Regions from separate parts of the Asaia sp. A2 genome, predicted to be linked through region 3. Evidence: riboswitches for the same ligand, from Rfam matches in the RefSeq annotation. Region 3 holds a riboswitch; each other region holds the start of a gene.
What was found. Region 3 has a riboswitch for cobalamin ahead of ACWNRM_RS12710 (TonB-dependent receptor). Riboswitches for the same ligand answer to the same signal wherever they lie in the genome.

Region 1 (10,676 bases), on a different contig from region 3:
CGCACCGAGACGCCTCTTGGCCGCAGCCGCCTCACCAGGGTTGTTGACGATAAAAGGGTAGATGACCGGCACCCCGTCCAGCAGCACAACGGGGACACATTCGGGTGAAAGTGCCACGGCCTTGCCGGGCAGCCATTCCAGCGTGCCGTGCGTGCCCAGATGCACGATCACACTGATATCGCCTATGCGGCGCAGCCAGAGATAGAAGCCGATATAGGCATGGCAGGGCGCAATATCGGGGTCGTGATACTGCGCCTTGCGGTCAGATTCCTGACCACGACCGGGCTGAAGAGCGAGAATGAGGGCGCCGACGCGCAGAAAGCGCACACTGACCGGCTGAGAGGGCATCCCCCATGTCGCAATGACTTTTTGCCGGAACGGCTCAGGCAGGGTGTCGAAAGCCGCCCGATAGGCGTCGGCGCTCATGATGAGAGTGGGCGCGGCGCGGCACAATCTGTCTGGCAGCTCTGATGCGACGAGAGGTGGCACGTCGTATCCCGCACTGGCCAGCATGGTGGCGATGGCCTCGACACTGGCAAAACTGTCCAGCCCAACAGCGTGGGCGGCCTGCCCTTCGGCACCGGGATAATCAGAGAGAATAAGCGCCAGACGCCGCTCGCCCGGCGTTTCGGCTGCCAGACGCAACCAGCCCTGCATCTGGCGCACAATTTGCGCAATACCGGGGGCATAAGCCACGCGCCGCGCTGGCAGGCCGGGCGGTGCCTCATCGCGAAACGATATGGGTGCCCCTGAAAGACGACCGTCAAATTCGGGCAGGACGATCTGCATGGCTAGATCGGACGGTGACAGCCCCCGGGCGGCCTTGCGCCATCCTTCAAGCGTCGTGCCCGGCTGGAGCAGCTGGACGATGGGCACACCCGCTGCTTCTAAAACCGATGCCCCGCCATCATCCCCACGAGAGGCGAAGAACGTGGCATTCAGAATGATGTCAGGGGGCTCGTCCACAAGCCACCGGTCGAGAAAAGGCACGACTTTGGCCGCGCGAAGCGACGAGACATACACCAGATCGACCCCGCATCCGGCAGCTGCGATCGCCTCTGCCAGCGCATCGATCCCATCGAGATCGGCAGAAAGGAGGTGGGCGCGATAGAACACGACCAGAGCCCGACAGGAGACGCCCGTGTTCAGGCAACGGTAAATTCCGGCCTCAGGCAGCTTTTCGGCCTCGGCCCCGTCATCCGCATTCAATCCGGCAATGGCCCCCATGAGGGTAAGCGCACAGCGCAGATTACGTGTTCCGCCCTCTCGAAACAGGCTGTCGAGCCGGGCCCACTGGGCGGGCGCGATGCTTGAGAGGCTTTCGAGTGCAGTATTCGGCGTGGCCTCCCCGGTGATGAAGGCCAGTGGAACAGCCTTTTCCCGACAGACGAGCCTCAGTTCATCCACGCCGTAACGCCAGTATTCGGTACCCCCGAGCAAGCGCACCACCACGCAACGTGCATGGGCAACCGTCTGCTCCAGATAAAGATCAACCGACAGGGGATGACGCAGGCGCGACAGGGTGGCGACCTGCAAACTGGGGTCTGACGCCCTGTGCACATCGCGCAGGCCCAGCAGGTCACTCTCGGAAAACGACAGCAGGACAAGATCGGCTGGCGTGTGGGCGAGGTCCTCGGCCACAGCCTGCCCATCCAGATCATGCGTTTCCCGAAAGAGAATATGCACGGCTCAGCCTGCGTCGAAGCTGCGCTGCACAGCCTTGGGGTCAAGCCCGTGCAGACCGATCACAACCAGCCTGCCCTCTGGCGCCTCGCCCTGCTCATAGGCATGTCGGATACGCGCGCCCACCGCCTGCACGCTTAAACGAAGGCTCTTGCCTGCCACGCGGGCAAAGCCTTTCATACGCAGCACATCATGCTCACGCGCCACCTTCTCAAGTCTGGCGATAAAGGCTTCGGCACTGGCCTGCTCGGGCAGGCTCAGCACGAAGCTCGTGAAATCGTCATGCTCATGCTCATCCGCCCCGTCATGATGCGAGGGGCGTGCTGCCAGATCGTCCTCTGCCGCAGCGGCAAGGCCGAGCAGCACAGCCGGATCGACACGCCCTTCACGGGCACGAATCACGCGCACCCGACGCTTGCGTGCAGCAAGACCGGCCTCGACCGCAGTAAGGGCGGCGTCATCCAGCAGATCCGTCTTGTTGAGGATGACCAGATCGGCTGAATCCAGCTGATCCTCGTAAACCTCTTCCAGCGGGTTATCGTGGTCGAGCGATTCATCTTCCTCGCGCTGCTTCGCCACGGCCTCCGGGTCATCGGCAAAGCGGCCATCGGCCACTGCCGGGGCATCCACCACGGTAATCACGCCATCCACCGTCATGCGCGTGCGCACGCTCGGCCAGCCGAACGCCTTGAGCAGCGGCTTCGGCAAGGCAAGACCCGAGGTCTCGATGACAATGTGATCGGGCGGGGTCGGGCGATCGAGTAGGGCTTCCATGGTGGGGATGAAATCATCCGCCACAGTGCAGCACAGGCAGCCATTGGTCAGCTCGACGATATCTTCCTCAGGGCAGTTCGGAATACTGCACCCACGCAGGGTCTCGCCATCGATGCCCAGAGACCCGAATTCATTGACCACTATCGCGATGCGGCGGCCATCCGATTTCTCGATCAGGTGACGCAGCAAGGTGGTTTTGCCCGCGCCGAGAAAGCCGGTGATGATGGTAACAGGTATCTTGCTCATGACAGTCTTTCAGATGCGACAGGTTGGGCAGGTGCAGCGGGTTGATGAGGTTCGCCCGACGGCGACAACTGGCCAGGAAAACGCCCCAGAATGATATCGCGCAGGCTTTCAGGACGCTTTGAAGGCATGACCGTTCCTGAGCGCGAGTGTTCATAGGCCTTGGCATAGATCATCAGATCCTCCGCCAGGTCGGGCCTCAACCCTCCCAGAAGCCACGACCATTTGCCGGGCATGGACAGGGTGGCGGTGCAGCCCCGCTGGCACGCCGCAAGACATTTGACCCCCTCGACACGCACACCGGCGATGGTCGCCTGCTGCAAGAGGGCCTCGTGCAGCGCCTCACCCCCGTCCCTGCAGGTGAGGCAGACATGAATGACGGGAGGCGTATCGCAAGATGTTATCGGTTCGGCCATGAGCAATCCCGGACCAGGCCCGTAGAACGGGCGCAACAGGGCACTAGGATGATTGCCGGGATATCCCGGCCTGCCATAAGCCGCCCCGCGATGACGGGTGCGGGTTCATGGTCTGTCGCGCTCCGGGCACCCCGCCGGATCGTGAAATCAGTGACGCGACGGCAGGTCTCCTGGCTCATGGTCCCGGTTGCCCGGCATTGCCGCCCCCTTCCCGGCATGGTCACCAGTGGGCTGCGACGGCAATGACATACCACCTACAGTTGCGGGGGCAGCGCAGGACTGATGCACATGGCACGAACCTGCTTCCCTTTTCACCCCTTGCGAGGCACCGTCGCTCATTTCCTAGCAGGTTTATCAAAGGAGATGCAAAGCTCGGAGAGGACAGGGCGACGCGCGCCTTTCCCCTGTGACCCGGAGCGTCGTTCTATCCGATTGTTTGCAACTTGAAACATCATGTCCGTTGCTGACATCATGGGGACGAGCCTGCGTGATACGATCGAGGGATGACCCCAATGCCTCATCTTCTTCTTGTCGATGACGACCAGGATATCCTGACCCTTCTCGGCAGTTTTCTGCAAAAGCATCACTATCAGGTCTCCACGGCGGAAACGGGCGAGACCATGTTTGCCATTCTGGGCAGGCAGCCGGTCGATCTGGTGATTCTCGATATCATGCTTCGCAACGAGGACGGGTTCAGCCTGTGCCAGCGCCTGCGTGCCCGATCCCGCATCCCGGTCATCATGCTTTCGGCCATGGCCGATCTGACTGACCGTATTGTGGGGCTCGAGATCGGGGCCGATGATTACCTGACAAAGCCATTTGACCAGCGCGAGCTTCTGGCCCGGGTCAAGGCTGTTCTGCGTCGTGCTGCCACGCCGGGCGAGACAACCCCGTCGCTGCGCCCTGTCCTTCGTTTTGGTCGCTGGGTTCTGGATGTTGCCCGTCGCGAACTGCGCGCGCAGGACCAGTCGCTCGTCCCGCTCTCGGGGGGTGAATTCGATCTGCTGCTGACCTTTGTCGAACACCCGCAACGCGTTCTCACGCGGGACCAGCTGATGGATATGGCTCGCGGCCCCGACCATGCCGCCTTTGATCGCAGTATCGACGTGCAGGTCAGCCGCCTGCGCGCCAAGCTGGAGGACGATCCCAGAAATCCAACCCTCATACGCACCGTACGCAATGGCGGCTATATGTTCACCGCTGCGGTGAAACGATGAGATGGGCGAGGCTTCCCCCTGATCGCGTTTTCACACAGGACACCATCTCCCGCCGCCTGATTGTCACCGTGGCCCTTGCCGCCGGGATAACGCTGCTGTTGCTCGCGGTCTTTGTCGAATTTGGCGGCCCGTGGAGCAAGCCTGATATTGAAGCCACCGGTATGGTGAGAGAGGTTGGGGCCGTGCTTCGCATGGTGCGGGTAGCCCCCGCCACTGACAGGGAAACGCTGCTGGCAGCAGCGCAATCAAGACAGATCCATTTCGGGTGGTACCCAAAAGCTTCGCCGCTCGCGAAGGCTCTGGCCGCGGGACATTACCGTCGCAGCGAGATTGAGGAGAGCTGGCATTTCCTGAGCCCGTTTCTGGGGCAAAAGCCTCCTGCCATCGCGGTGTTTCAGGAAGATAACCCTGTCTCTACCCTCCCCGGCCTGCCCTATGACCGTTCGCTGTATCACGACGCGTATTTCGTCGGGATCCAGCTCGATGACGGCAGTTGGGTGCTTTGTGTTGCCCTTCAGCGTTTCTGGGGGCTTTACGCCTTTCAGCGCCTCATGCTGGAAGGCATAATGCTGTTTGTCTGGATCATCGCGGTGTCACTCATCGCCTCACGCCAGCTTTCACGCCCGATCGAATATCTGGCCCACGAAGTCCGCCGGCTCGATGCGCAGCCAAACTATGCACGTGTCAGCGAAGCGGGACCCAGAGAGATCCGTCAGGTAGCGGTGACGCTCAACGCCATGCAGGCGCGTATTGCGAAGTTCATCCTTGATCGTACCACGATGCTTGCTGCCATTTCGCATGATCTGCGCACGCCGCTCACGCGTATCAGACTACGCGGAGAGTTCATTGATTGCCCGACGCAACAGAAACTGCTGTTTCGCGATGTTGACGAGATGCAGGCCATGATCGATGGCGCCTTGTCGTTCTTCCGCGACGATGCCTCCCATGAAACACAGACGGCTTTCGATCTTTCCGGGCTGCTTGAAACCGTCGCCTATGATTTCTGCGATCAGGGGCATGATGTGCGTTACGACAATCCGGGTAGGGTGGGATATCGCGGTCCGGTTCACGCCATGAAGCGCGTTTTCACCAATCTGGTCGAGAACGCGATCAAATATGCAACGCCGCCGCAAATCACCCTCGCACCAGGCGATATGACAGACGCATCACCCGCAGGGATTCGGGCGACGGGCTGGGTCGTCACCATTCTCGATCAGGGCCCAGGTATTCCACCCGACGCGCTCGATGCCGTGTTCGAACCGTATTTCCGGCTGGACAAGTCGCGCAACCGGCAGACTGGCGGGGTTGGGCTTGGTCTCACATCGGCCCGTACCGTCATGCGCGGTCTGGGCGGCGATATCATCATCGATAACCGGGCGGAAGGGGGATTGCGTGTGCGTGTTCTGTTGCCCGCTTCCGACTGAAAGACGCCAATATTTCCACATGGCCACAGACGGGACATAACGCAGAAAGACGCGACTGGCAGAAAGAGGGAAATCACCCGGCTCGTCCCCTGTCTGTCAGGAGATTGCGCCGCCTTTCCTGCCCGGGAGACGCGCCTGACCATGTTTCGCCTGCCTTACGCCATTCGTTCCCTCACCCGTTCTCTGGCCCGCAAACCCACCTCACCACGGCGGATAAACCCCGGTTTACTGTATCCCGTCCTGATAACCGGCATGATGGCGCTGACCGCCTGCGCCGGACAGGGAACCACGAAGACCGGTTTCATTGCGCCTGAGACCTATGGGCTGATGGCCCATCCTGACAATCACGGTGATGATCTGGTTTTTGCTCCCAAGGCACCGGCCGGGGTCATCTACCGTTATGCAGTGATCGAGCCAGTGCAATGGCGCCCGACGAGCAAGGCCGCCCATCTCTCCCCTCAAGCACAGCAACGCGTAATACGGGCCTTCGAGGACGAATTGCACAAGACGCTGGGCAAGGATCTGGTGATTCTGAACGAGACCGGCCTTGCCACCCTGCCGCCTGGCACAATCCGCATCAGAGCAGCCATCACCAATCTGCGTCGCAGCCAATGGTACTATAATGCCTTGCCGATTATCGCCGGATTTGCGGCTGGCGCCGCAGGAGGCGGCTTGCCCCCCATTCCCCCGCCAGCACCGGGGGGTGCCAGCGAGGAACTTCTGGCCATTGATGCGCGCAACGGAAGCACGCTTATGGCCATCGCGACCTATAATAACGGCATGCCATGGAACATGATGGGGCAATGGCTGCCCTACGCCCATGCCCGGCGCGCCTTCCATCTCGCAGCGAATCTGATGGATGAGGAGATGCACAGGTCGGGCCTCATCACCCGACCGCTCTCCGGCTGATTGCCGATGCCTTTCACACGCCCATCGTCCAGACCGAGGGGGCCGGTTCGGCACTGAGACCCGCGCGCCCGCATCCCCCCATAATATGTCTCGATGATACGAGGAGTGTTTCCTCATGCACCCGTTACGCCTTGCCGTCAGACGACACTGGCCTCTGCTTGGCCTCATCATCAACCGGGACGTGCTCACCCTGACCGAGCATATCCTTTCGACAATTTTTCATGGCGTCCAGCAGGGCCCTGTCTGGCCATGCCGCCTGTCCTGTTCGCCCTGTCGACTTTCTGACCCATGGCGAAACAGGGAACGATCAGCCTCCCTGAAGCAACAGGTGGACTGCCTTTTGCACCGAGATCATGCGGCACGAGAACACGATGCCTGATGCCGCCCATGTCGTGCAGGACAGGGAGGCAAGAGGCAGGAGATTCTGCCTTCTGTCCCATCCGGATTCACGTCAGGCCGCAACCTGCTCGCTGGCGACCGTCCCTGTCGAATAATCCTGGAGATACAGCGCCGTCTCCAGCACCTCGATTGTCAGAAGAGCCTGTGTACCCAGCGCCTCACCGAGGGGCAGCAAAGCCCGGCCATTCGTCCAGCGCGACTGTACGCCTGCCCCTTCATCATACCAGCCCGGAACAGCGTGATTGTCGAGATGGGCTGTGACAGAGCGCGTTGTGTCAGACCCGAACAGGGTGACCTCGCCCACGCGCACCCCAAGGTCGCGCCTGTCATCCAGATAGGGGCCGTGTGTGTCACAAGGGCGCGCATGGCGTGAAACGATCTGAATGGCACTCTGACCCGCAGGCAAAGAGAACACCGCCCAGCGTTCATTGAGACGGATCGGGTCGAGGCGACGTCCATCTGCCAGAACCAGATGAAGTCCGGCATCATGCTCAAGCATTCTCATGCAGGTGTGCGCCTGCAAACCCATGGCCGTTGCCTGTTCATCCAGACGGGTATGAATGATCCGGGCCAGCCCGTGATCCGTGCATAGTGGTGCCGCAAACGCCGCCTCGGTCAACGCATTCAGCCCTGCATCTTCAGGCTTCCTTCCGGGACTGCGACGCACAAACTGGCGCACATCATCACGCAGGGTTTCGGTCAGGACACCATTCGCCCTGACAATGGCATGACCTTCGGTCTTGAAATGAAAATAGGGATAGCGCACCACATCTGTCACATAGAAAACAGACCGGTGATTGACCAGCATCCGGGCCGGAAGCAGCACACCGTCGATCAGGAAGCAGTGTTCGGGGGTCACACGCAGTGTCTCATGCGGCACGCCCCTGGCAAACGCATCCTTCAGAATGCAGATGGGGCGATGGTCGAGATCATCATGCCCGGTATGCCCGATCGTACCCGTATCCCGCCCCGTCCAGGTGATGTCACGCAAGCCCAGTCGTGAACCAAGGGCGTCGTAGGTCATGACCTTCTGACCGGGAACAAGGTTCTCGACACGCACTTCACCGCTATCTGTCTCGATCATTGCACCTTCAAGAAAGCAGTAAGCCGGGCCCACATTGTACATTTCGGTACCCGGCGGCAGAAAACCATTGGGGCCATAAGAATTACTGAAAGGACGGCCAGGCAGAACAAGTTCAATATAGGAAGGTTCGCCCGACATGTTCTTGGTGCTAAAAAACATGCTCGTCGTATTGCTCTGGCGATCATAACTCGTCGAGACCCATATTGAGTCGTTCGCGTTGTTGAGCACTCGAAAATAAAAATCCACCCCGGTGCTCCCCGGCGGCAAATTGACGTTGATCACCCAGTATTGCCCAGGGGCAGTCAGCATGTTGACGTCGACATCAACTGTTCCGCCCTCGGCGCCAATATCCAGCTCATATTCATAAAATGACAGGCTGGTAGGTAGATCAGATGTCTTGATCAAGAAAATACCGCCATCGATTGCATAGGTCTGGCTTCCATCAAACTGGGCATCAGTAGATGTATTCATGAATCTGGTATCTTTCGCTCTGGGCGTCGATTTACTAATGTTTAGACAAATTATGTTCGTATAGTAAATAAGTGAATGTTTCAATAATTAATGGTAATAATATTATATGTTTGTACTATGCTCACATATCGGTGCGCTCGTTTTGAATGTTTACTAATTACAAAGTAGTTATCAATCAATAATTTCTACCAATCATAATTTTTAAAGAATTCCATTGAGAATTTGCAGAACAGGTCGATTTACGCATCCGACCAGAGACTCTTTTTTTACGGTAGTTAACGTAAAGATCCCCAGACGCCACATGCAGGTTGCTACCGCATCAGGCATCAGGCATCAGGCATCAGGCATCAGGCATCAGGCATCAGGCATCAGGCATCAGGCATCAGGCATCAGGCATCAGGCGAGAAGACCGTATCGGAATATCCTTATCACGTTAGCGTGAAACGTTAATTATGTTATTTATAACGTCAAAATGATATGATTAACTCATTTCATGTTACACTCTTTTGTTTCGTGAGGCGTAACATAATCACCTTTGCAGAAGGCTTTTTGCATACAGGGATCGCCCTCCCTGCCGGATTTTCTCTCGAGCGTCGGTTTGCTTATCAATCTGCCCTAGGGGAGCGCGAGAGCTTTCCGACGCATCCTTTCATAAAATCTCGACCTCTCTCTCCCGCCGTTATCTCTGTCGCAGCCCGCATCATGCCCAGCGCGGCTTGTGACCGGAATTTTGGACGTCACGTCATGAGCAGAATCAGTACCGGTCTTGCCTCTCTTGCCCTCGTTACCACCGCGCTTTTTGGCCCGGCCGGTCTGGGGCGCGCCAATGCCGACGACAAGCCCACCGTCGGCATTGCCATGCCTACCAAGTCGTCCGCGCGCTGGATTGCGGATGGCAACAACATCGTCAAAACCCTGCAATCGCGCGGCTATCATACCGATTTGCAATATGCCGATGACGACGTGCCCAATCAGGTCTCGCAAATCGAGAACATGGTCGCCAAGGGTGACAAAGTTCTGGTGATCGCTGCCATCGACGGCACCACGTTATCCGACACACTGCACAAGGCCGCACAGCGTGGTGTGAAGGTCATTGCCTATGACCGCCTGATCCGCAATTCACCCGATGTGAGCAACTACGCCACCTTCGATAATTTTCAGGTGGGCGTGCTCCAGGCAGGTTCTCTGGTAAAGGCACTCGGGCTACCCGACGCGAAGGGGCCTTTCAACATCGAGCTTTTCGGTGGCTCACCGGACGACAACAATGCCTATTTCTTCTTCAATGGCGCCATGTCGGTGCTCAAGCCCTATCTGGATAGTGGCAAGCTGGTCATTCCGTCCGGCCAGAAGACCATGGACAAGGTTTCCACCCTGCGCTGGGACGGCGCTACAGCGCAATCGCGCATGGATAACCTGCTGAGCGCCTATTACACCGACCGTCATCTCGACGCCGTGCTGTCGCCCTATGACGGCATCTCCATTGGCATCATCTCCTCGCTCAAGGGCGTAGGCTATGGCAGTGGCGACACGCGGATGGCCTATGTCAGCGGGCAGGACTGCGAAATTCCTTCCGTCAAATCCATCCTCGCGGGTGACCAGTATTCCTCGATCTTCAAGGACACGCGCAAGCTCGCCGGCGTGACGGCCGATATGGTCGATGCCATGCTGGCTGGCAAGACCGTGCCTGTGAATGACACCAAGAGCTACAATAACGGTGTCAAGATCGTGCCCGCCTATCTCCTGACGCCTGTTGTGGTGACAAAGGCCAACATCCGTCCGACCCTGATTGACAGCGGCTATTACACCGCAAGCCAGATCGAGTAGCGCCATGAGCCCCATTCTTGAAATGAGGAAAATCGCCAAGCGTTTCGGTCCCGTAAAGGCGCTGAGCGATGTCAGTTTTTCGGTCGAGCCTGGCGAGATTCATGCACTCTGCGGCGAAAATGGCGCAGGCAAATCGACCCTGATGAAAATCCTGAGCGGGGTATACCCCGCCGGGAGCTATGACGGGCAGATCGTGTTCGATGGTGAAGAGCGCCGCTTTGCCGATATCAAC
Region 2 (10,676 bases), on a different contig from region 3:
CGCCTGTCCCACAGTCAGAGTGACCTCGCTTTCGTCAAACCTCAGGGCGCGGGTGTCGTGATCGTTCCGATCGAATAATGAGAGACGTGGCCAATCGCGTCCGCCCCCGTGCCGCCGATCGACCAGGGGACGGGCATTCGGGCGATTGCATCGAACCTTCATGCCGCGCGACGTTCCCGTTACATGAGGCGCGTTTTCGCACGCATCTTTGTGCTGTATCAGGGCGGGTTCAGGATCGGCCGGGTTGTGAGTTGCCTTTTCGCGCCTCGGCAATCATGGCTGCCCATGTCAGGCGGCTGAATGAGCCTGCGACGCCAGATGAATTGGCGCTTTTCTCCCGTCTCGTGGCGCAGGTCGGATGATCGCGGCGAGGAAAGGCCTCAAGGTTCCTGACTGTACGTTTGGTACGATTGCCGCAGCCTCCCTCGGGGAACGCATCTCAACGCGACGGTAATAAACCCAATTCTCATTTCACAGCGTGATTTTTGCGATATGAGCCTCCGGGGAATAGCCTCTTCGCAAACTGGTGTCTTTTCCGCGGCCTCGATGGGTTTAAGCGTGTGGCACGCTGGCGACGGCCAGCCAGAGCCGCCGGACAAGGTCACCGTGCTGATTTTCGGATTTGCAAAATGGCGTATGTTATGGATTGATACATTATATCATCATTCAGAACCGAGCTGCTGCCCATGAACCGTGCCCGTCTATCGCTTTTCCTCTCATCGGCCCTGTTCGGTGCCGTAACGCTTGCGGACGCTGCACGCGCCGACGAGGGCATGTGGACATTCGATCATCTGCCTAACGCTGCTTTGCAGAAGACCTATCATTTCAAGCCTGATGCCGCCTGGATCCAGCACGTTGTGCAATCCTCGGCACGTCTGGCCGAGGGATGCTCTGCTTCCTTCGTGTCAGGCAACGGCTTGGTCATGACCAATCATCACTGCGCCAATTCATGCCTTGCCGCCTTGTCTGACAAGGATCACGACTATTTCCGCGACGGGTTCTACACGAAGGATCTCGCCGATGAGCGCCAGTGCCCCGGTATGGAGCTCGATCGCCTCGACACCATGAAAGACGTGTCTGCCCCTGTGGCAGAAGCCACCAAGGGCAAGCAGGGGGCCGCCTATTCGGCGGCCCTGCAGGAAGTGGAAAGCAAGCTGACCAAGGATTGCGTGGGCGGTGATGACGCGCACTGGCGCTGCGACATGGTCTCGCTCTATCATGGTGGGCAGACCGCGCTTTACCGTTATCGCCGCTACAACGATGTGCGCGTGGTGATGGCCCCCGAGCAGGGGATCGCTTTCTTCGGCGGTGATCCAGATAATTTCGATTATCCCCGCTACGATATCGATCTGTCGATGCTGCGCGTCTATGAGGGTGGCAAGCCAGTGAATACGCCGTTCCTGCAATTTGATCCGAATGGCCCCAAGGCGGATGATCTGGTTTTCACCTCCGGCAATCCGGGGCGCACGCAGCGCGGGCTGCCTGCTGCAGCCCTCGCGTTCCAGCGTGATGTCGCCAATCCGGCAATTATCGCCATGCTTTCAGTGCGTGAGGGGATGCTGTGGCAATACAGCCGTGAAAGCGCCGATCATGCGAAACAGGCGGAAAATACGCTGTTCGGTATCCAGAACGGTCTGAAATCCTATTCCGGCACTCAGGCGGCACTTCAGTCAGGCGATATCGTGAGCCGACGTGAGAAGGAAGATGCCGCCCTGCAACGCTGGATCGATGCCGACCCGGCGCGTCGTGCTGCTTATGGCCAGCCTTTTGCCATGGTGGACAAGGCTGTAGCGCTTGAGAAGGATCTGTTCACGCGTAATCTGGCCATTGGTATGGTCTTTCGTGGTTTCCTTGATGACGTCATGACCCTGGTGGAAGGCGCCCATGAGCGGGCCAAGCCCGACGCCAAGCGTCATGCGGGCTTCCATGACGCCCAGCTTGGCGAAATCGAGACCAGCCTTGGTGCGAAAGAGCCTTTCTATCCGGATCTTGAAACTGCTTCGCTGGCACTCAGCCTGACCAGCCTGCGTCAGGTGGCTGGTGCCGATGACAGTCTTGTCCATCTGGCCCTTGGCAATGATGCACCGGAAGATGTGGCGGCGCGCCTTATCAAGGGGACGCATCTGTCTGATCCGGCACAGCGTCTCGCCTTGTGGAAAGGGGGGCTGAAAGCCATCGAAGCCTCGACTGATCCGCTGATCGTCTTTGCCCGCAAGCTTTATCCCGATTATGCGTCACTCCACGACCGTATGCGTGACGACGTTGCGGCCCCGCTGCACAAGGCTCAGGGCGATATTGCCCGTGCACGCTTCGCTCAGGCCAAGGCCGAAAATCGCCTCGATGCGTTGTATCCCGACGCCACGTTCTCGCCCCGCCTGTCCTATGGCACCGTCAAGGGCTGGCGCAAGAATGGCACAGATGTCGCGCCCTTCACGGATTTTGCGGGTATGTACCGTCACGCCACCGGCAGCGAACCTTTTGCTCTGCCCAAGCGCTGGCTGGATGCGAAGGCCAATCTGGGTCTGGCGACGCATCTCGATTTCGTCTCGACCAACGACATCGTGGGGGGTAACTCCGGTTCTCCGGTCATCAATCGCGAAGGTAAGGCTGTCGGCCTGATCTTCGATGGTAATCTGCCGAGCCTTGCGGGTGATCTCTATTACGACATCAGCAATAACCGTGCTGTCGCGACCGATACGAGCGCCATCATCACCGCGCTCAGAGTGGTCTATAACGAGAAGACACTCGCCGATGAGCTGACCAACGGTCATCGCTGATCTAAGGGCGTATCAGTGCAGGAAGAGGGTAGCGTTCAGCGCTGCCCCGCTTCTTGCGGAGGTAGAAACCTGCGCCACTCTATTCGTCTGGCGTTTTAGAACGGTGACACCATTGCGGCTGTCGGTAAGGTGAAGCTGCCTGAAGCGCGAGCCTCTGGCCCAGATTGCGGCATAAGCGCAATGCCGCGTGCGGCCGCAGCCGAAGCTGGAATGACCTCCTTGAAAGCCCTGGCATCCCGGGTTTCCAAGGGGCGACGGCCCTTTGGTGGGGCGTGGGGCAAGGCCCCACTATCCCTCAGATGACAGGTGTGCCGCCTGTTACGGCGATGGTAGCACCCGAGATATAGCTGGCCTCGTCGCTGGCCAGCATGACGTAAGGCGCGATCAGTTCGACAGGCTGGCCAGGGCGGCCCAGCGGGGTATCCTCGCCAAAGACATGCACGTGGTCGCCATGCATGGTCGCAGGAATGAGCGGTGTCCAGATCGGGCCCGGGGCAACGGTATTGGAGCGAATTCCCTTCTCACCAAGCAACTGCGCAAGTCCGCCGCTGAAATTCTGGATGGCGGCTTTGGTGGCGGAATAAGCAAGCAGGCGCGGCTTGGGGCTGTCCGCATTGACCGAGATGGTATGGATGATCGAGGCGCCGCGCTTCATATGGGGAACAGCGTGACGGGTCAGACGGAATGTCGCGCCGATATTGGTGGCAAATGTGTCGTCCCATTCATCTTCCGAGATGTCCTCAAGAGCGAGGCGTTCGATCTGGAAAGCAGCGTTGTTCACCAGAACGTCGATCCGGCCGAAAGTCGAGACCGTCTCATCGATCACGGATTTGCAGATCTCGCGTGACTTCAGGTCGCCGGGGAGGAGAAGCACCTTGCGGCCTGCTTTTTCGATCCAGGCAGCTGTTTCCCTGGCGTCGTCGGCTTCTTCTTCAAGATAGGATAGCGCGATATCGGCGCCTTCACGAGCAAACCCGATGGCGACAGCGCGGCCTATGCCGGAATCGCCACCTGTGATGAGGGCAATCTTGCCCTCCAGACGACCTGAACCTTCATACGTCCCCTCACCATGATCGGGGAGGGGCGTCATGGCTTTGGTCTGACCGGGGATGCGATCCTGAAGAGGGGTATCGAAGGGGGGCTTTGCGTAATCGGTCATGATGAGGCTCCGTTTTCCGGACGGCGGTCAAGTGCCGCGGGCTGTGCGTTGCACCCTATTCATCGCGGAAACGTGAGCCTTAGTTTCATGGCAAAGCGTGTCGCGGCGCTCATGAGGTCAGGAGTTGGCTTTCGTAAGGCCTTGCACAGGGCATCATGAGGGCCTGTCACGGATCAGGTGGACGATCGTGACAGGCCGGTTTCGATCAGGCTGAGCGGATCAGCTTGTGATTGACGAATTCCTCGATCCCGTTGGAGGAAAGCTCGCGGCCATAGCCGGAATTCTTGACCCCGCCAAATGGCAGTTCCGGGGCGGTGCCCGTCACATCATTGATGAACACCATGCCGGTCTCGATGCGCTCGGCAAGCTTGCGACCACGCTCGACGGAAGCCGTATGAACGGAACCACCCAGACCGAACGGAGAGTCATTGGCAAGCGCAATGGCAGCGTCGTCATCGGCCACCGGGTAGACAATGGCGGCGGGACCGAAAATTTCTTCGTAGAAAATCGGGTTATCCTTGGTGACATGCGTGAGCAGGGCCGCCTGCATGAAAAAGCCCTCGCGATCAAGCCGCTTGCCGCCGGTGACAAGCTTTGCCCCGTGATCGACTGCCTTTTCGACCTGGCTCAGTGCGAGCTTCATGGCGTTTTCGCTGCTCATCGGGCCGTGAGTGACGCCCTGTTCCAGCGGATCACCATAGCGGAATTCGGCCAAGGCGTCGGAGAGGCGACGCACGAATTCGTCGGCCAGGGATTCATGAACGATCATGCGCTTGGCGGCGGTGCAAACCTGACCGTTATTGGACATGCGCCCTGCCACGGCACGGGGGATGACCTCGTCGAGATTGGCATCATCGAGCACGATGAACGGATCGGAGCCACCGAGTTCTAGCGTGGTCTTTTTCAGAGCCTTGCCAGCCTGTGCGGCGACAGCACTGCCTGCACGCTCACTGCCGGTCAGGGCCACGCCACGCACTTCAGGGCGCGCAATCAGTTCTTCCGACACATCATTGTCGATGAACAGATTGGTCCAGGCTCCCTTGGGTGCCCCGGCTTCGAGGAACAGCGCCTCGAAGGCGAGGGCGCATTGCGGCACACCCGGTGCGTGCTTGGCGAGCACGACATTGCCGGCCATCAGGTTGGGACCTGCCACGCGTGCAAGCTGGTAGTACGGGAAGTTCCAGGGTTCGACGCAGTAGATGACACCCAGAGACTGGCTGAGGACCGTCGCACGACCTTCCGAGACAGGGATCTCACGCGGGGCAAGGAATTTCTCGGCGTTTTCGGCGTAATAGGCGAGGATCTTCGCAGACAGTTCGGTCTCGGCAATGGCCTCAGGCAGAACCTTGCCCATTTCGATGGAAATCAGTCGGGCATATTTTTCCTTGTTCTGCTCAAGGATCTGCGCCGCCTTGCTGACGATGGCCTTGCGCTCGGCAAAGCTGCGGTGACGCCAGTCACTTCTGTAGAATTCATGGGCAGCGTCTAGCTTTTCAAAGGCCTGTGCCTTGGTGTGGAGATCGAACTCACGCTCGGTTTTGCCTGTGGCGGGGTTGATTGTACGATAGGCGCTCATCGTTTCCTGCTCCCGTTTATCTGGGGTCCGACGCATGGCCGAACCAAAGTCACGGTCCAACAAATGCCTGGAAAGGCGCATGGTTTCCCTGAAATGGTATGCAATGCGGGCTGGGCAGCCTGGGTGCTGCTCCGCTACCGCAAGGTAGAGACCCTTGATTACAATCGGCTGGAAGCTGGCTTTCACTGGGGTGAGGGGGTAGGCTCGCCCGCGTCAAGGGTCTTGTGCAAGCAAGTGAAAAGGGAATGCCGAACGGGCTGGCTGATCCTGAAAGGATCGGGCACGAGGCGGCAGCTGTCCCCGCAACTGTGAGCGGTGAGCGCCCTGCCGGAACCACTGGATGCAGGTCATCCGGGAAGGGGCAGGGGAGCGATGAACCGTGAGCCAGGAGACCTGCCCTTGTCGTGTCTGACTGCCTGACCGGACGGGATGATCCGGCGATTGCGGAGAGCGTTTCTCGTGAACGAATTACCCCCGTCTATTGGTGCATTGCGATTTGCACGGGATGCGGATCGGCCCGCATCGACTTTCCATCCCGGCGAAGGGCGTAGTGATGAGCGCTGAAACCTTGCCGGTGTCTTCGCCGTTGCTGCGCTGGCGCATTTCGCTGCTTGGGATCGGCCTGCTTCTGGCCAATATGGCGCTCTGGGTCTGGACCTTCGTGATGTTTCGCGATCGGCCCTTGCTGCTTGGCAACGCCCTGCTCGCTTATGGTTTCGGCCTGCGTCATGCTGTCGATGCCGATCATATCGCCTCGATTGACAACGTCACGCGCAAGTTCATCCAAATGGGGCGTCAGCCCTTGCTGACAGGGTTCTGGTTTGCCATCGGTCATTCCCTGATCGTTGTGCTGGCGGCGCTGGGCACGGCACTGCTGTCACAGGCGATGCAGGAGCGTTTTGGTGCATGGCGTGATATAGGGGGTATTGCCAGCACGCTCGTTTCTGCCGGCTTCCTGTTTGCCCTGGCCATCACAAATTTCATTGTCCTGCGCGGCGCCTGGCGCGCCTGGCGTCACATACGGGCTGGTGGAGCGATTGAGGAGGTCGACCCCGAAGCACTTCTGAACCGGGGTGGAGTGCTGTCGCGCCTGCTTTATCCGCTGTTCAGACTGGTCTCGCGCAGCTGGCATATGGTGCTGCTCGGCTTTCTGTTCGGCCTCGGCTTCGATACTGCGACGGAAGTATCGCTTCTGGGGCTGTCTGCCTCACAGGCGAGCCGGGGTGTTTCGGTTGCGGCGATCATGATCTTTCCTGCCCTGTTCGCTGCGGGCATGGCCCTTGTCGATACGGCAGATGGTGTTCTCATGCTCGGGGCCTATCGCTGGGCCTTCGTCGATCCGTTGCGCAAGCTGCGCTATAACATCATCATTACCCTGATCTCGGTGATCGTGGCTGTCGGGATTGGCAGTATCGAGACGCTTCGTCTGCTGGGTGACCAGATCGGTTTTGAAGGGCGGTTCTGGGGCATGGTGGCCGCTGTCAGCGACAGCTTCAACCAGATCGGGTTTATCGTGATCGGGCTGTTCGTGCTGGCCTGGATGTTGTCCCTGATTTTCAGCCGGGTCGATGCACGACGCAAAAACTGACGACGGGCTCATCGTCTTGGTGCGCCGGTGGTCGGGGCGACACCCACCGGTGCACGTTGCGGTCAGAAATGGGCGCCGATGCGCATCTGGAAGGCGCGACCAATAAGCGCCTCGTAATAACGGCCCACGCTATAGATGCCTGCATCGCGTGGCAGGGCATCGGTGATGTTGTTTACCACGAAGCTGGTTGAGAAATGCTTGGTCACGGCATAGTCGAGTGAGAGATTGAAATAGGCAAAGGCAGGCCGTTTGTTGCCCTCAAAGCGCGTGGCCGGCACCTGCAGGGCAACAACGCTCGGGCCATACCAGATGGTTTGCCATTGTGCACTGAGCGGCCCCCGTACCCACGTGGTGTTGAGCGTGAAATTGTCATTGGGCGCAGCAATATTACCCGAAAGCAGATAGGTGCTTCCGGCATAATTGCGCGTGCTTTTGACATAATGCACGTAGTTGCCCCGAAGGTCGATCACCCCTGAGTTCTCAGGCAGACCCAGACGGGAGAGGGGGGTGTTGTACTCTATCGTCGTCTGAAGGGCCTGGGTGTCGTAGCTGGCGATATTGTAATAGCCGGAGCGGAAAGAGGAAATCTGTCCCGATGAATCCCGGGTGAATGTCGAGCAGAAGCGATTATTCGGGTAGATGCCGGTGTCGTAACACGCATTGAGCAGATCATTGGCACTCAGATAGGTGATGGCATCAGAAACCCTGACATCCACGAATGAGGCTTTGACATCGAACCCGCGTATGAAATGCGGCCTGAATTCAAGGCTGCCCGTATAGCTTTTGGAACGCTCATTGGAGAGATTCCGGTTCCCCCCGGCTGTACCCTCAACGCCGTAGGAATTGAAGTTCGAGACAAAATTCTGCGGCAGTCCGGCGCGTGCGCAATTGGCGGCTCGCAGGGCTGGGTTGGGGCCAGACGCAAGGCCTGTATCGGAACAGGGATCGACACCGTTCTGATAGGTCGAGGATTGAGGGGAGTAGAGTTCACCGATCGCAGGGTTGCGCACCGATACAGCGTAATTGCCACTCAGACCGATATCACGTGTGGGCCACCAGGCGGCACCGGTCATATAGGTCCAGTAAGCGCCGGTGATACTGTTATAGGTTATGCGCCCATTGGCTGTCAGGGAGAGATGATAGGCGCCCGGGAGGTGCATTGTCGGTGAGATCAGGGGGATATCGAGTTCGCCGAAGCCTTCATGTGTATGATAGGCGCCACCCGTATAAGGAATAGAGGCATTGATCCCGTAAGGAAGATAGCTGCCGTCGTTCTGCTTCCAGCCAAGCAGATAGGCACCGGGGTCGAAATGATAGGCCTCACGTCGATGTTCGTACCCCAGATCCCACCGTATCGCCCCTGCTGGCAGGGTCGCCACGGTCGAACTGATTTCGGCCTGCAAATCGCGTTGCGTGTTACGATTGGTCGAGCGTGACTCTGCTGTGACGTAGTCGCGCGCGGCCGGCGTCATCTGGTTGTAGCCAAACGGGTTGAGCGGAGCGCATACCGCGCTGCGCGTGGCGATCGGGGCGTTCTGATAGCCGGGGGCACATTCGATCGTGCCATCAGCAGCGGTTACGGCGTTCAACGCGTTGACAAGATTGGGAATAACGAGTGACGGAGCCGTCGTGGCATTGGTATTGCGCGTATACTCGCCTTGCAGCTTCCAGTTGAACTGACGATTGAAGGCCCGGAAATCGCCATTCAGCCCGCCCTGAAAACGAAACATCTGCGATGTGGTGCGAAACAGGCCCTGATCGAGATCCTGATTGAGGCGGTTAAGATAGAATGTATCGGTTGGCAGGCCGTTTTCGGCCAGAGCCTGTTTGATCGTGCTCTGTTCGGCACCTGTCAGAAACGGGTTGCTGGTGCTCAGAGCGAATGCACCAGTCGTGACACCGTATTGATAATAGCTGCTGCTATAGGGCCCGGCATTATTTGCCGTCAGCGCATCGTTGAAAAGCGTGCTGCTCCATGTTCCCTGACCCACCTGGTTTTCTGCGCTGCCGCGTGCGTACCAGCCTTGCCAGTGGGCGTGGATGTGCGGATCAAAATCGTAATGGCCAAGCAAGGTCAGATTGAGCTTGTCGTTTGGCGTGACGATCTGGTTGTAGTTGCGCAGGGAGATACCATCGCCCCCTACGGCCTGAGCCGTGTCGCCCTTGAGCAAGGTCCCGGCATTGAGCGGCACGAGCGACTGGCCGTTCTGGCTGAAGGTCAGGGGAATACCATTGGCATTGGCAATGCCGGAGGCAGCGAGGCCAGCCCAGGTCGCACCATAATTGCCGCCATACACGGGAAAGTCGCCATAGGCGCCGGTCAGGGACGGCATACCGGTGAGCGATGCCTGGATGAAACGCAGGTCCGGACCCAATACATAGGTGTATGGGGATGTTTCACCCAGTGCGGGCCGGTGATAGACAGCCGCGTTGGCGCCGAACACATCCGGACGATCACTGCCTATGATACCGGCCTGATTGCGATATTCGACATCGAAGACCAGGCCTCCCTTATCGTGATCGAAACCGGTGCCGGCCTTGAACGCGATCTTCTCGCTCGCCGCATCGAGCTGTTGTGTCCAGCCGCCCTGACCGTCAAGCGAAACACCCTTGTAATGGTCATCGAGCGTATAGTTGATCACACCAGCCACAGCATCAGCGCCATAAGCTGCGCCAGCACCGCCCAGACGGGTATCCACCGACTTGATGAGCGAGGTCGGCAACGTGCTTACGTCAACCTGTGAGCCCGATCCCACACCGTAGATCGAAGCCGTAGCCCCGCCGCCCATGCGCATGCCATCAACAAGGGTGAGGGTACGCTGCGAACCCAGATTGAGCAGGCTTACAAAGGACTGCCCGGCACCAAACATGTTCTGTGTGCCGAGTGAGGAATTGTCAGGCACGCTGACGGCAGGGTTCTCGCGCAGGAGCGCAAGGCCGAGATCGGTATAGCCCCGGCGGCCAATCTGTTCGCCACTCAGTGACGATCCGGCCATGACATTGGTCAGACGTGATTGCGTCAGGCGCGTGCCGGTGACGAAAATCGTCTCTGCAGGGGACGCTTTCTGCTCCGCGCCCACAGCCAACGCGGCGCGTTTTGAGGGCACGGAACGGGACAGGCGATTTTTTTCGCTTGTCGATTGCTCTGCCTCGCGTTGCTGTTGCCGCAGCTGGGTTTGCTCCCGCTCCCGCAGGGCACCGGATGTCTGCTTGTCCTGAAAACCTGCTCCGGATTGCCCGGTGACCTTTTCGGACGCCGAAGCAGAAAGCGGGACAAAGGCCATTGTGCCGGCGGTCAGGGTAAGCAGGAGACGCCACGACCATGTGGGGGTGAGAGCACGTGTCTTCACCCTTGCGGGAAATGGCATCAAGAACACCCCATCGCTTGTGCGCCGTTATCCGGCACATCATGTCCGTTTGTCTGTCGTCTCCTTGCGCTACACCGTGCGGCACAAGTGCTTTCGCCGGGTGATTGCGTGACGCAACCGGGTGAGAGCTCTCCCCCACTATTATCCCCGCGGGCGAAAGGCGACGAAGTATCGCGGTAATATTCTGCGAATATGTCACGCTGTTGTA
Region 3 (10,676 bases):
CAGCGCAATCATCCTGCACCCCATCGTGATCTGGTGATCTGGTGATCTGGTGATCTGGTGATCTGGTGATCTGGTGATCTACACGTTTAGTGTCCCAGGTAATGGAAATGTGGCCGATGAGATCCTCCGCTCGGTTCCCAAAGAGTGCAGGACAACGGAAGGGTGGCTCGGGCCCTCGTCAAGTTTGGTAATCGTCGCACGGTAGAGCTCGGCCATATTAGGCGACGGGGTCGGTGTAGAAGTCTGGACCTGTGTTGCAGCATCGCATTGCCGTTTACGCCGTGCTTCCCAAGCGACCAATTCGGCTTCTGTGGTTCGGTTGCAGACTCCTGGCTTGATGGCGGTCGTCACGTTCGCGATTTCTCTTTCCGTCCGAGCGAGGGAGCTTCGCAGACGGCTCACCGCATTTCCACGGCATGAAGCCTGATACCACTAATAGAAGGCAAAAACCGGAATATTGCCGCGGTATCCCTGCGGCCGAACTATCATCTGCGCGAGTGCCCTTGGCCTTTGTCAAGCAATGAAGCGCCACCAGCTGTGTCGACTAGCCTCACCGCCGAAGGTCGTGGCGCGCCAGTTTGAAACGCCGGCGACGCCTCCGCTTGATCAGACAGATCTTGGTTTGAAAAGGTGGAACATCGGGCCAGTCAGCAACGTGGAGATAACGGCCAGAACCATGAGCGAGGCAAAGGCAAATTCGGAGAGCATACCCTGCTCGTGGAGTATGGTCGCAGCAACGATCTCCATGAGACCTTTGCACTGCAGGAGTGCACCAAGGCCGAGTGTTTGACGCCTCGAAAGGCTGGACGAGGGGGGAAAGGCATAGATCGAGCCAATCTTGGCGATGATGGATATGGCCACAAGTGAGAGAGAGGCGAGAACCGACGGCCAGGTAAGGGCATCGCCATCGATACGCAGGCCACTATGACCAAAGAACAGCGGCGCAATCCAGATAAGGCACAAGGTCGAGATGGCTTCAAATGGCAGACACCTTACCCATGACGGAGGCATGAAGGCTCCAGCGAAATACGCCCCGATCAATTCGTGTAAACCCAGCGTCATGCTGGCCCAGGAACCAAGGCTGAGATAAATCGGCACCACTGCCCAGATCAGGGCTTTGGGCGGATTACGAACGTGACGTGACGCCAATGAGCCAACGACGCCGAGGCCAACCAGAAGGATCAAGGCGAGGCATTGCCTGAGGCCCCAGCTTTGCATCGCTGATTGTCGCTCAGCAGCGAATTGCAGGAGGGCAAGTCCGATCCACAGCGTCGCATCGTCAATTACAGCCAACTTGAGAGCGAGCTGTCCGATCGGTTTGTCTCGCACAGGCAACTCGCGAACGATGCCGATGAGGACCGGGAGCGCACTGACGGCAATACACAATCCGATGGACGCAGCGCCAATGAGCGGGGAAACGGCTGGCGCATGCCAGCCCGGGAGTGGCAGAAAGAAGCAATAAACGAGAACCGTGCCGATCAGAAAGGGAGCGCCGAGCGCCGAAGCTGCGCCTCCCAGGAGGCGAGGCAGGCTGGGTGCAGGTATCTGGCTTTCCCGGTTTTCACCCTCGGGATGCTGCCACATCTCCATCCCTGCAGAGAAAGCGAGGACGAGAACTGCGACCCAGCCTATCGTATCACCGTAGAATGACGGGACGCCGACAGATTTGAGAGGCAGATGCCATACGGCGGCGAGAATGCCGATGAGGATCGGGATCACGGCAATTGGTATGGCGCGACCGAGCAGACGCCACAGGATCCAGGGAACAAAGACGAATAAACCCAAATCCGCGATGAGCGCCGTAAGATCGTTCATACCTGTCCTTTTCGTTCTGCACGGAAAGATAGCTCAATACCTGAACCGAGGGAAATCTGCACAAGGGTCGATGGTCTCCCCAGACGCATTATGTCTCGTGCACTTGGATGAAACGGTAAATCACATGCAGATTACTTTACCTGTTGATACTGCTTGTCTTGCTCATAGAACTATAACGAGAAGAAGGGCGTCACACAGCCATGACATCTGACATCAAACAATATCGCCATGCCAAGGAGAGACTTTACGGTGGGACCCTGACAGTTCTCGGGGCCGTTGTCTGGCTCATTCTGTTGGCTGCTTTCGTCATGGTAGCGCTTGTGCGCCCGAACGGTCTGGCCCAACTCGTGGTAATCGCTCTCTATCTCGGCGTGCTCGGCGCAATCAGTCTTGTCGCAGCTGCGCTTTATCGGGCCTATGCGCTTGGCAACATGGTCGCACTCTCCTCCAGTCAGTTTCCTGAACTCCATGCGACGTTTGCTGAAGTCAGCCAGAGGCTTGGCCTGCAAGAAGTGCCACATGCCTTCATCTACAACTCGCACGGCATCACAAACGCCTTTGCCATACGCCTGCTTCGTGGGCGCTATGTGTTCCTGACATCGGCTATCATCGAGACAGACACAGATGCGCAACTCCGCTTCATCATGGGTCATGAGATTGCCCATCATGTGCTGGGGCATCTTGATGGCTTTAAGACTTTCCTTCGTGCGCCGGCCTATCTGGTACCGCTCCTTTACCGTGCCTATTCGCGCGGACGCGAATATAGCTGCGATGCCGTAGGCGCTTCGATACTGCCGGATTATCGTGACGGTGTAGGGGCGTTGCAGATGCTCGCTTGCGGAGCACGGCGCCTCAATACGTCAATGAATGCTGAGGCTTTTGCCGAGCAGGAGGCACAGGTGCCGGGCATGGCTGGCTTTGTGGTGGAGATCATGTCTACCCATCCGCGCCTCACGCGACGCGTTTCACGTCTCATCGCGCTTTTCGCAACACCCGAACAGAAACACGGCGCTGTCTGACCCGTCGCGTTCTATAGACAGGCGTTATTGGGTTGGATGACACACGGGGATTTTAGCAAGGGGAGGTGGTCCCCGTCTGGATGACGAGGGAGGCATTACGCCTCCCAGGCTTTCAAAAGGAAGCCTGCATGCTGATCGTGAATGACCGAGGCGCGCCGATCAGGACCTCGCTTGGATAGCTGGTATCCGCCCATTGCACGTAATGCTTGTTGGCAAGATTATCGATCCGGCCATACAGGGTGATCCCCTTATAGACGTGCCAGCCAGCAAACACGTTCACAAGGGCATAGTCCTTCAGCGTAAGGGTATTGGCATAGTCCCCCTTGCGTGCCGAGACGTAACGCACGCCCGCGCCCAGATCGAGCGGCAGGTTGAAAACGCTCGACCATACGCCCCATAGATTGGCCGTCACCGCCGGGACGTCCGGAACCTGATTGCCGCTCGCATCGGTCGAGGCATTCGGGAAGAACGTGCCGTAACGGGCATAGGCATAGGCCACGTTCCCCGAGACGCTCCAGTGCCGGTTAATACGCCAATCGGCCTGCCACTCCAGACCGCGTGATTTCTGGCCGCCGGCTGTCGAGACACTGTCCTGTCCGGTCTGGACCAGCACCCTCGTCCTACGGATATCGAAGAAGGACAGGGTTGTGACGAGCCGTCCCGAGAGAGCGCTTGCTTTGAGCCCAATCTCTCCCTGACGTGAGTGACTCAATCGGGAGAATTGCCCCCGATTGGCAAGGAAAAGATTGGAGCCCGGTGGGTCTTCAGCGGTGGTATAAACCCCATACAGGCTCAGATTGGGCAACAGGTCAAAAACCGGACCGATGCGGAAATTGGCCGGATTGTAATGCCCCTTGAAGCTGGTGGACGCATTGAACTGGCCATTCTGGTTGAAGTTCTGCCTGTCGAGCGAAAGCCAGTCATATCTGAACCCTCCCACCAGCCGCAGCCTGTCGGTGATCGAGAGGGTATCCTCAAGAAAGAGCCCCGCATCGATCATGGTCGTGGGAGATTTACGGTAGGGATACTCCCCGGCAAACGACCCGAGTGCGCCGCCCTCAGGGCTCGTCAATGAGACGCTGTCGGCATAATCCGCATCGGGAAAGCCGCGATTGCGGATAAAGCGAATGTAGTAGGCATCTCCGCCGATCACGAGGCGATTGCGTAACCCGAAAAGGGGGTAATCGAAACGGGCATCGACGCTGTCTCCAAGCTGATGCTGGTTCTGATAGACATAGAAGCGATCGCGGCCGATCCGGCCCGGCATGATTGCCTGTCCGCCTGCATCAGTGGCGCCGGGTGACGCGATATAGCTGTAGGTCTCTGCATTGTCCCAGCGACGTTTGGCATACAGGAAATAGGCCTTGTCGTGCAGTGAGACATGGTCACTGGCAGCCCAGTCCAGATGCAGCGTCGGCGTCGCATTCACAGAGCTCGCCCGTGGGTTGGCTACATTGTAGTTGCGCCACAGCGAGGCTCGGCTGATGACAAGTCCCTGAGTTGAATGGAGCAACCCACCAGCTGCGTCTTTTACTGCAGAGCCCGGTACGAGCGGCGCACCGTAATAGGTCGAGAGATTATCGGTCAGGTAATCGACGGTAAAACGTGCCGTGAACTTTGCGTCCGGGTGCCACAGAAGCGTGGTGGTCCAGTCATTGCTACGCGGGCTGGCGCCTTTGACATAGCCATCAGATGAGGTTCGGCTGAAATCGCTTCGTATCGCCAGGGTACGGGTGAGGGGCACTGACCCGCCAATGCCGGCATTCCAGCTATTGAAGCTCCCGTAGGAGAGCAGGGCGTTGGCATGTACATGATCCATGTCCGGCGTGCGCGTGCGCATATCCACGGTACCGCCGACAGCACCCTGGCCATAAAGAACGGAGGAGGGGCCTTTCAGGATCTCGACCGCCTCGAGATTGAAGGCGTTGAGTGGCCGGTTCACCATGGTTGTGGGACCGAAATAGAAACCGTCGCGCAGGATCAGCACCTGGTTGCCGCTGAAACCGCGCATCATGAGCTGGGCCGGATTGCCGGGCGAGCCACCTGAGGTCACACCCGGTGCGAAATCGGCAGCATCTTCGGCATGCACATAGCCGCGCTGCGAGATGATCTTCTGATCGATAATCGAGATCGAGGCCGGATTATGCTGGAGACTGAGTCCGAGCCGGCCGCCTATGGCTGGGCGTGCCTTGAGGCCGGTACTCTCACCATGAGCCGTAATGTACTCGTCGTTGCTGCCCTGCTCCTGAGCGAGGGCAGCTGGTGAAAGCGGCAGAAAGCCAAGTGCAGGCGCGATTGAGATCCCTGTCAGGAGACAAGCCCTGAGTGAGCGCATGGGGCGCATGATATGTGTTCTATCCCGTGTTCACGTCACTACGATGGGCAGCGTTTCCCCTGCCACCTGCAGGACACCCCGCCCGCCGGTTCTCGTCCGTGACCCCGTGTGATGGCAGGTCTCCTGACTTGTGCGTCATGATGTGCGAACTGGCCTTCCCGGGGGGATAGTCCCAGTGGCTGAACCCTTGGCGGGTCCACGTTCGCACACTCTTCACCTACAGTTGCGGGGGCAGTCATGGCGTTCGACCATGTTCCCTTTTCATCCCGTCTCCGGAACACCATCGGCTCGGACCCTAGCTTTTCAACCTGTGCTGTCAATGCTGCGCGGGTCATGGTCTATAGTTTGGCTTTTCCTTGCGTCTATTTTACGACAGCGCTGCCGGCCTCGGGTGTGCAGGCCCGCGACGGCACAAACGTTCCCCACGCGCTCGGGAGAAAGGGTCACGCCTTAATGAGGCCCTGTCCCTGTTCTGGCGACTATGGCTGTGTCGTTTTCGCTAACGATTACGCACGTCGTTTTTCCGATGAGACAGGCTTTCAGGCCGGGTTCCCACGCCCGAAATGCGGGTCCGACCGGCTGGGCGATCCGTTTTCGACATGACCTGCGAGAGAGAGAACAAGCTTGCCCGAACGGGTGACGCAATCGACGTGGTACCAGTGGTCACTCGCGACAACCGGGATGGTATGTTGCAAAATCTGCCCCGGTTGTAAGGAAAGGTCCTGTCGCTGCCCGGTGTAGTGATCGATGAGCGAGAGAACGACGGGCTCGTTTGCACCGGTCCCCTGTCCCGCGTAGTTTAAGGACAGATGCAGGCTGTTTCCGCTCGCCTGTGAAGTCAGGCCAATGCGGCTCTCGGGATCATGGAGACGGTAGAACCCGTTCGGCCCGTAGATCTCGACCGTGCCTGAGGCCGAACAGTGGAACACAGCCGTTGTCTTGCCTGCAACGGTCAGATGTTGGCTTGCCTCACCCGTCTGACGGATACGAAAAACCACACCCTGCTCGGCCGTGTTGGCAAAGACCAGTTTCGTCGACACATCGGCATGGCTGGTAACAGCGAAGCGATAAGGCAGAGCCCGGCTCGGACGCTGACCGGCCTCCTGCAGGGGCAGGCTGCCATGCTCCGGTACGAGCGGAGGCGGGTGTGCACAGGAAATTCGTGTCTGGGGCAGATACGCGCTCGTGTCAGGAAGAGCCACGGACCACTTCGCATCAGGCTTGCTGAAATCGAAGGCAGAGGTCAGATCGCCGCAAACCGTACGCCGCCAGGGTGTGATGGTCGGGCAGGGAACATTGAACCGCTGCTCCAGAAAGCGGATGACCGACGTATGGTCGAACACCTGTGAATTGACCCACCCGCCTTTTGTCCAGGGCGAAATGATCAGGGCGGGTACGCGAGGCCCGAGGCCGACCGGCTCGCCGTGATAGGCCTCACCGTCCGGAAGCTGGCCAGTTATTGTCTGCGTTGAGGGAACAGGCGGCGGTACATGGTCGAAAAATCCGTCATTCTCATCGTAATTCAGAATGAAAACAGTTTTGGCCCATGTATCGGGGTGTCGAACGAAAATGTCGATCAGCTTGGAAATCAGATGCTCGCCAAAGCCGGGCGGCGCTTCGGGATGCTCCGAAAGGGCCGCAGGTGGGACGATCCACGACACCTGAGGCAGCGTTCCATCAGCAATGTCCTTCTCGAAGGCCTCCAGCAGGTAGCGCCCTTCCAGTTCGTGCATGTTCTCCTTGTTTGAGCCCGGAACGACCGCGCGCGCCTGACGATATCGCCAGTCCTGCTTGTCGAGATTACGGAACTGCCTGAAGGAGGCGAGCGGATTGTCGCCAAAATTGTCGTATTCCTGGTAGAATTTCCAGGTCACCCCGGCCTCCTGAAGGCGCTCGGGATAGGTCGTCCAGTCAAAAGGTGTGAAGGCGGGATTGTCATGCGCCATATCGGCCGACCAGTTGCCGTCATCGACATTCTCGACCGCCTGTTTGCCATCAGCGCCGACGGCAAGGCCGTTTGTACCGGTAAAGAAATAGAGGCGGTTGGGATTGGTCGGGCCGAAGATGGAAGCGTGATAGGCGTCGCAAATGGTGAAGGCGTCGGCCAGCGCGTAGTAATAGGGAATTTCTGCGCGGGTAAAATACCCCATCGTCATCGGGCTTTTATGGGGGACCCAGCCATCCCACTCGTTCCACGCGGCCTGGGTGCCTTTCCAGCTATGGTCAAGGCTTTTGAGGCAGGCCGCCGAGGTATGGATCGTATCAAACAGGAAAGGCCATATGGCACGGCCGGTTGCGTCCTTCTGGGCAAAGACCGGGCTCCCATCCGCCTGCTTCTCGGCGCGCGGGTCGCCAAAACCACGCACGCCACGCAAGGTGCCGAAGTAGTGATCGAAGGCCCGGTTTTCCTGCATCAGGATAACGACATGCTGGACATCCCTGATCGTGCCGGTTTCACGATTGGCAGGGATGGCGAGGGCCTGACGCAGGTTTTCTGGTAAGATGGTCCCCGCCAGCGCGGCAGCACCGAGATGAAGGAAATGCCGACGGCTGGGTTTCATGCTGACTGCTCCGGAACTCAGTTGAAGTGCTTGCGGATCGTGAAGAAAACCATGCGCGGGGCTGCGGCCTGAAGCGTCTGGAATGTGCCGGACGGATCGGAATTGATAAAGCCGTTGCTGCCTACTGTTGCCACATAGCGCTTGTTGAACAGGTTGGAGACGTTGATCTGCGTGTCCAGACCGCGGAGCCAGAAATTATGGCTCTTGAAGCGATAGCCGAGATTCAGGTTGAACACGTCATTGGCAGGCACATAGGCATCGTTTGTATAGGTGTAGTAACGACGATCCTGGATCTGCATGAGCACATTGCCCCAGATCTGCCCGTCATCATAGCCGAGCTGCACATTGGCCAGATTGCGCGGCATGCCGACCACGTTCTTGCCCTTGATGGCGGCCGAGACCTTGCCATCAGCCATCACATCATCCTCATAGAAGGAGTTGTTGAAGGCATAGGAAGCGAAAATCGACCAGTTGGGCGCGAATTGCCAGTTCACGGCTGTATCGATACCGCGTGAGATCACCCCGCCGACATTCGACAGAACTGAGGCGTTACCCTGAATACCGACACCCTGCGTCACAGCCAGCAGGCGATTGTCGAATTCGACATAGTAGCCGGTCACGGTCGCCTGGAATGTCTTGGTGTGATAGCGGTAGCCGAGTTCTTCCGTGTTGGACATTTCGGGCTTCAGCTTGCCCTGAAGCGCCTGGAAACCGGCAACTGTGGTCGAGAAAGGCCCTGAGGTCTGGGCGCTATCGAATGCCGCCATGTTGCGCGCGTAATCCACGAAGATTTCGTGGTTATGGTTGAAACGATAATTTGCGCCGATCTGTGGCAGGAAGCCATTGGTGGCGTTGAGCGAGCCCGAGGGATAGGCCGTGGGCATGGGGGTGCCCAGATAGCTGCCGTTCATGGCGCGTGCCGTGTTGTCCACGATCAGCGACTTGAAGCCGTAATTGACCTTCAGCTTCGGCGTGATCTTCCAGGTATCACCCAGATGAACCTGATAGGTCTTGGTGTTGAAGGCACTCTGCCACTGCGTTGCGAAGGCGTTGTCACGATACCAATGGGTCGAGGAGGGTGAGCCGTCCAGCGCCAGCGGGTAGAACCGGCGTGCCTGATTGAAATTGTTGTTTTCGAACCAGAACCCGCCTTCGATGGCATGGTTGGCAATCTTGTATGTCAGGCTACCAATGAAGCCGGCGCGATGGATATCGTATTCCGTCGTGCGCGTGGATAGAGGGGAACCGCCAAGCTGTGCGGGTGTTGCCGTATAGGGCGTAACCCACACGCCTTCACCTGTGTTGGTGTGGCCATAACCCATGACATAGCCGGACAGGCGGTTATTGATCCGGAAATCGAGCTTGCCATAGCCCATGGCATCCTCGCGCAGGCCGCCTGCGTTATAATAGACGGTATCCTGATTCTCGATGCCCTTGGGAAAGGCGGTGCCATTCTGATAGGCATAGGCAATCTGCTTCGCGAGGGCGTAGTTGCCTGTGATATTGTCGAGATTATAGCCGTAGGTCTTGATCTGGGCGAGGGAGAGATCCTGATAGTCGTTCTCGGCGCGCTTGGACCAGTCACCAAAAACAGTCAGTTTCAGGTTATCGCCCAATGGCTGCACGTATTTCGCATTGGCCTGGTCCTGGCGCTGCACGCCGTCGCCCTTCCATTTATTCGCGTCCTGATGGTCATAGGACACATAGAACTTGCCGCCGCCCTTGAGCAGACCGCTATTGATGCGGGCAAAGGTCCGCCAGGTCGAGGCAGAGCCGATCGTACCGCTGACATCGGCGCCGAACTTGTCTGATGGATCGATGGAGGTGAATTGAAGCGCACCACCGAGGTCATTGGATGCTGCAACACCCACAGCCCCTGCGCCCTGCGTCAGCGTGGCGGGGCCGTTATTCTCGGTTTGCAACGCGCGACCGATGGAAAGCCCGTTATCATTGCCATAGGCCAGATTGCCCAGTGGAACGCCATCAAAGGTGAAGCCAAGCCGGCTCTGGTCGAAGCCACGGATGATGATCTGCTGCGACCATTCATAGGAGCCGAGCGGATCGGACGAGGTGAACATGACACCCGGCAGTTTCGAGAGCGCCTTGAAGGGGCTGGTGCCGGGCGTGTATTCCTGAATGGCGGTGCGGGAGATCGTCTGTGTTTCGCGGGCCTGACCAGCACCAAGCACGATAATCGACTCAGGTGACTTTGCCTCGACAGAGGTTCTTGACGCGTCGGACGTTGCGGTTACGCGCTTGCGGGCCGGCTGGTTATGTCGCGTCTTTTTCTGGCCGTGTTGAACCGCGTCACGCTGCGCGACCGAAGTATTCTGGGCCATCGCCGCAGGATGTACTGCGACAAGCAGGGCCGGAAGACTGGCCGAAATAACGAGACGATGTCTGAGTTTCATTGAGAGGAGCCGTTTCGTCCATGAGGGTCACGATGCAGCTCGTCATTATCGTGACAGGACGTATCAAAGTATTATGGTTTTATTAAAATCAGATCGGAAACAAAACATTCACCACTCTGTCACATAGTAAAACTCTAAACAGGCCTCTCTGATCTCGCTATAAGCGCGCGGGTCGCGGCCAGCGCGAACGCAATTCCCGTGATATAGGCGATCAGGTTGAGCCACGAGAATTGCTGCCCCAGCAGGAAATGTCCCACACTATTGCGCCGTAGCGTTTCTAGAGCTTCACAATGAGCCAGCTTGATACACTCGCTGGCGCCGGCCCCAAAGGCAGCGAGAAAAAGCGTGCGCCTCATGGATTTCCCACCCGTGAGCAGCAGGGCAAGGAACCAGAACATGGCCCCCCAGAGAATGGATCCGCTCCATTTTCTGGCAACCAAAGGCAAGCCAAGAGGGGCAAGGCGGCAACACAGACCTAGCGTCACGACAAGCAGACACAGCCCCATTGAGTGCAGACGCCCCAGAATTTCATGTC

Region 1: another riboswitch for cobalamin. It lies ahead of ACWNRM_RS12605 (DUF1636 family protein); the one in region 3 lies ahead of ACWNRM_RS12710 (TonB-dependent receptor).
Region 2: another riboswitch for cobalamin. It lies ahead of ACWNRM_RS05330 (HoxN/HupN/NixA family nickel/cobalt transporter); the one in region 3 lies ahead of ACWNRM_RS12710 (TonB-dependent receptor).

The regions. Positions count from the first base shown of each region.
Region 1 is NZ_JBXWTO010000016.1:41,513-52,188, forward strand. It holds gene cobN (cobaltochelatase subunit CobN) at 1-1,686, opposite strand, end outside; gene cobW (cobalamin biosynthesis protein CobW) at 1,690-2,703, opposite strand; gene ACWNRM_RS12605 (DUF1636 family protein) at 2,700-3,116, opposite strand; cobalamin riboswitch at 3,260-3,464, opposite strand; gene ACWNRM_RS12610 (response regulator) at 3,620-4,333, shown strand; gene ACWNRM_RS12615 (HAMP domain-containing sensor histidine kinase) at 4,330-5,757, shown strand; gene ACWNRM_RS12620 (DUF3313 family protein) at 5,899-6,666, shown strand; gene ACWNRM_RS12625 (Hint domain-containing protein) at 7,118-8,620, opposite strand; gene chvE (multiple monosaccharide ABC transporter substrate-binding protein) at 9,365-10,444, shown strand; gene mmsA (multiple monosaccharide ABC transporter ATP-binding protein) at 10,449-10,676, shown strand, end outside.
Region 2 is NZ_JBXWTO010000004.1:196,797-207,472, forward strand. It holds gene ACWNRM_RS05305 (ArnT family glycosyltransferase) at 1-23, shown strand, start outside; gene ACWNRM_RS05310 (hypothetical protein) at 87-362, shown strand; gene ACWNRM_RS05315 (S46 family peptidase) at 687-2,777, shown strand; gene ACWNRM_RS05320 (SDR family oxidoreductase) at 3,073-3,936, opposite strand; gene ACWNRM_RS05325 (NAD-dependent succinate-semialdehyde dehydrogenase) at 4,142-5,512, opposite strand; cobalamin riboswitch at 5,713-5,927, shown strand; gene ACWNRM_RS05330 (HoxN/HupN/NixA family nickel/cobalt transporter) at 6,066-7,100, shown strand; gene ACWNRM_RS05335 (TonB-dependent receptor domain-containing protein) at 7,163-10,468, opposite strand.
Region 3 is NZ_JBXWTO010000017.1:193-10,868, forward strand. It holds gene ACWNRM_RS12700 (cation:proton antiporter) at 607-1,815, opposite strand; gene ACWNRM_RS12705 (M48 family metallopeptidase) at 2,016-2,834, shown strand; gene ACWNRM_RS12710 (TonB-dependent receptor) at 2,947-5,178, opposite strand; cobalamin riboswitch at 5,266-5,469, opposite strand; gene ACWNRM_RS12715 (phosphocholine-specific phospholipase C) at 5,709-7,730, opposite strand; gene ACWNRM_RS12720 (TonB-dependent receptor) at 7,748-10,141, opposite strand; gene ACWNRM_RS12725 (DUF2809 domain-containing protein) at 10,276-10,676, opposite strand, start outside.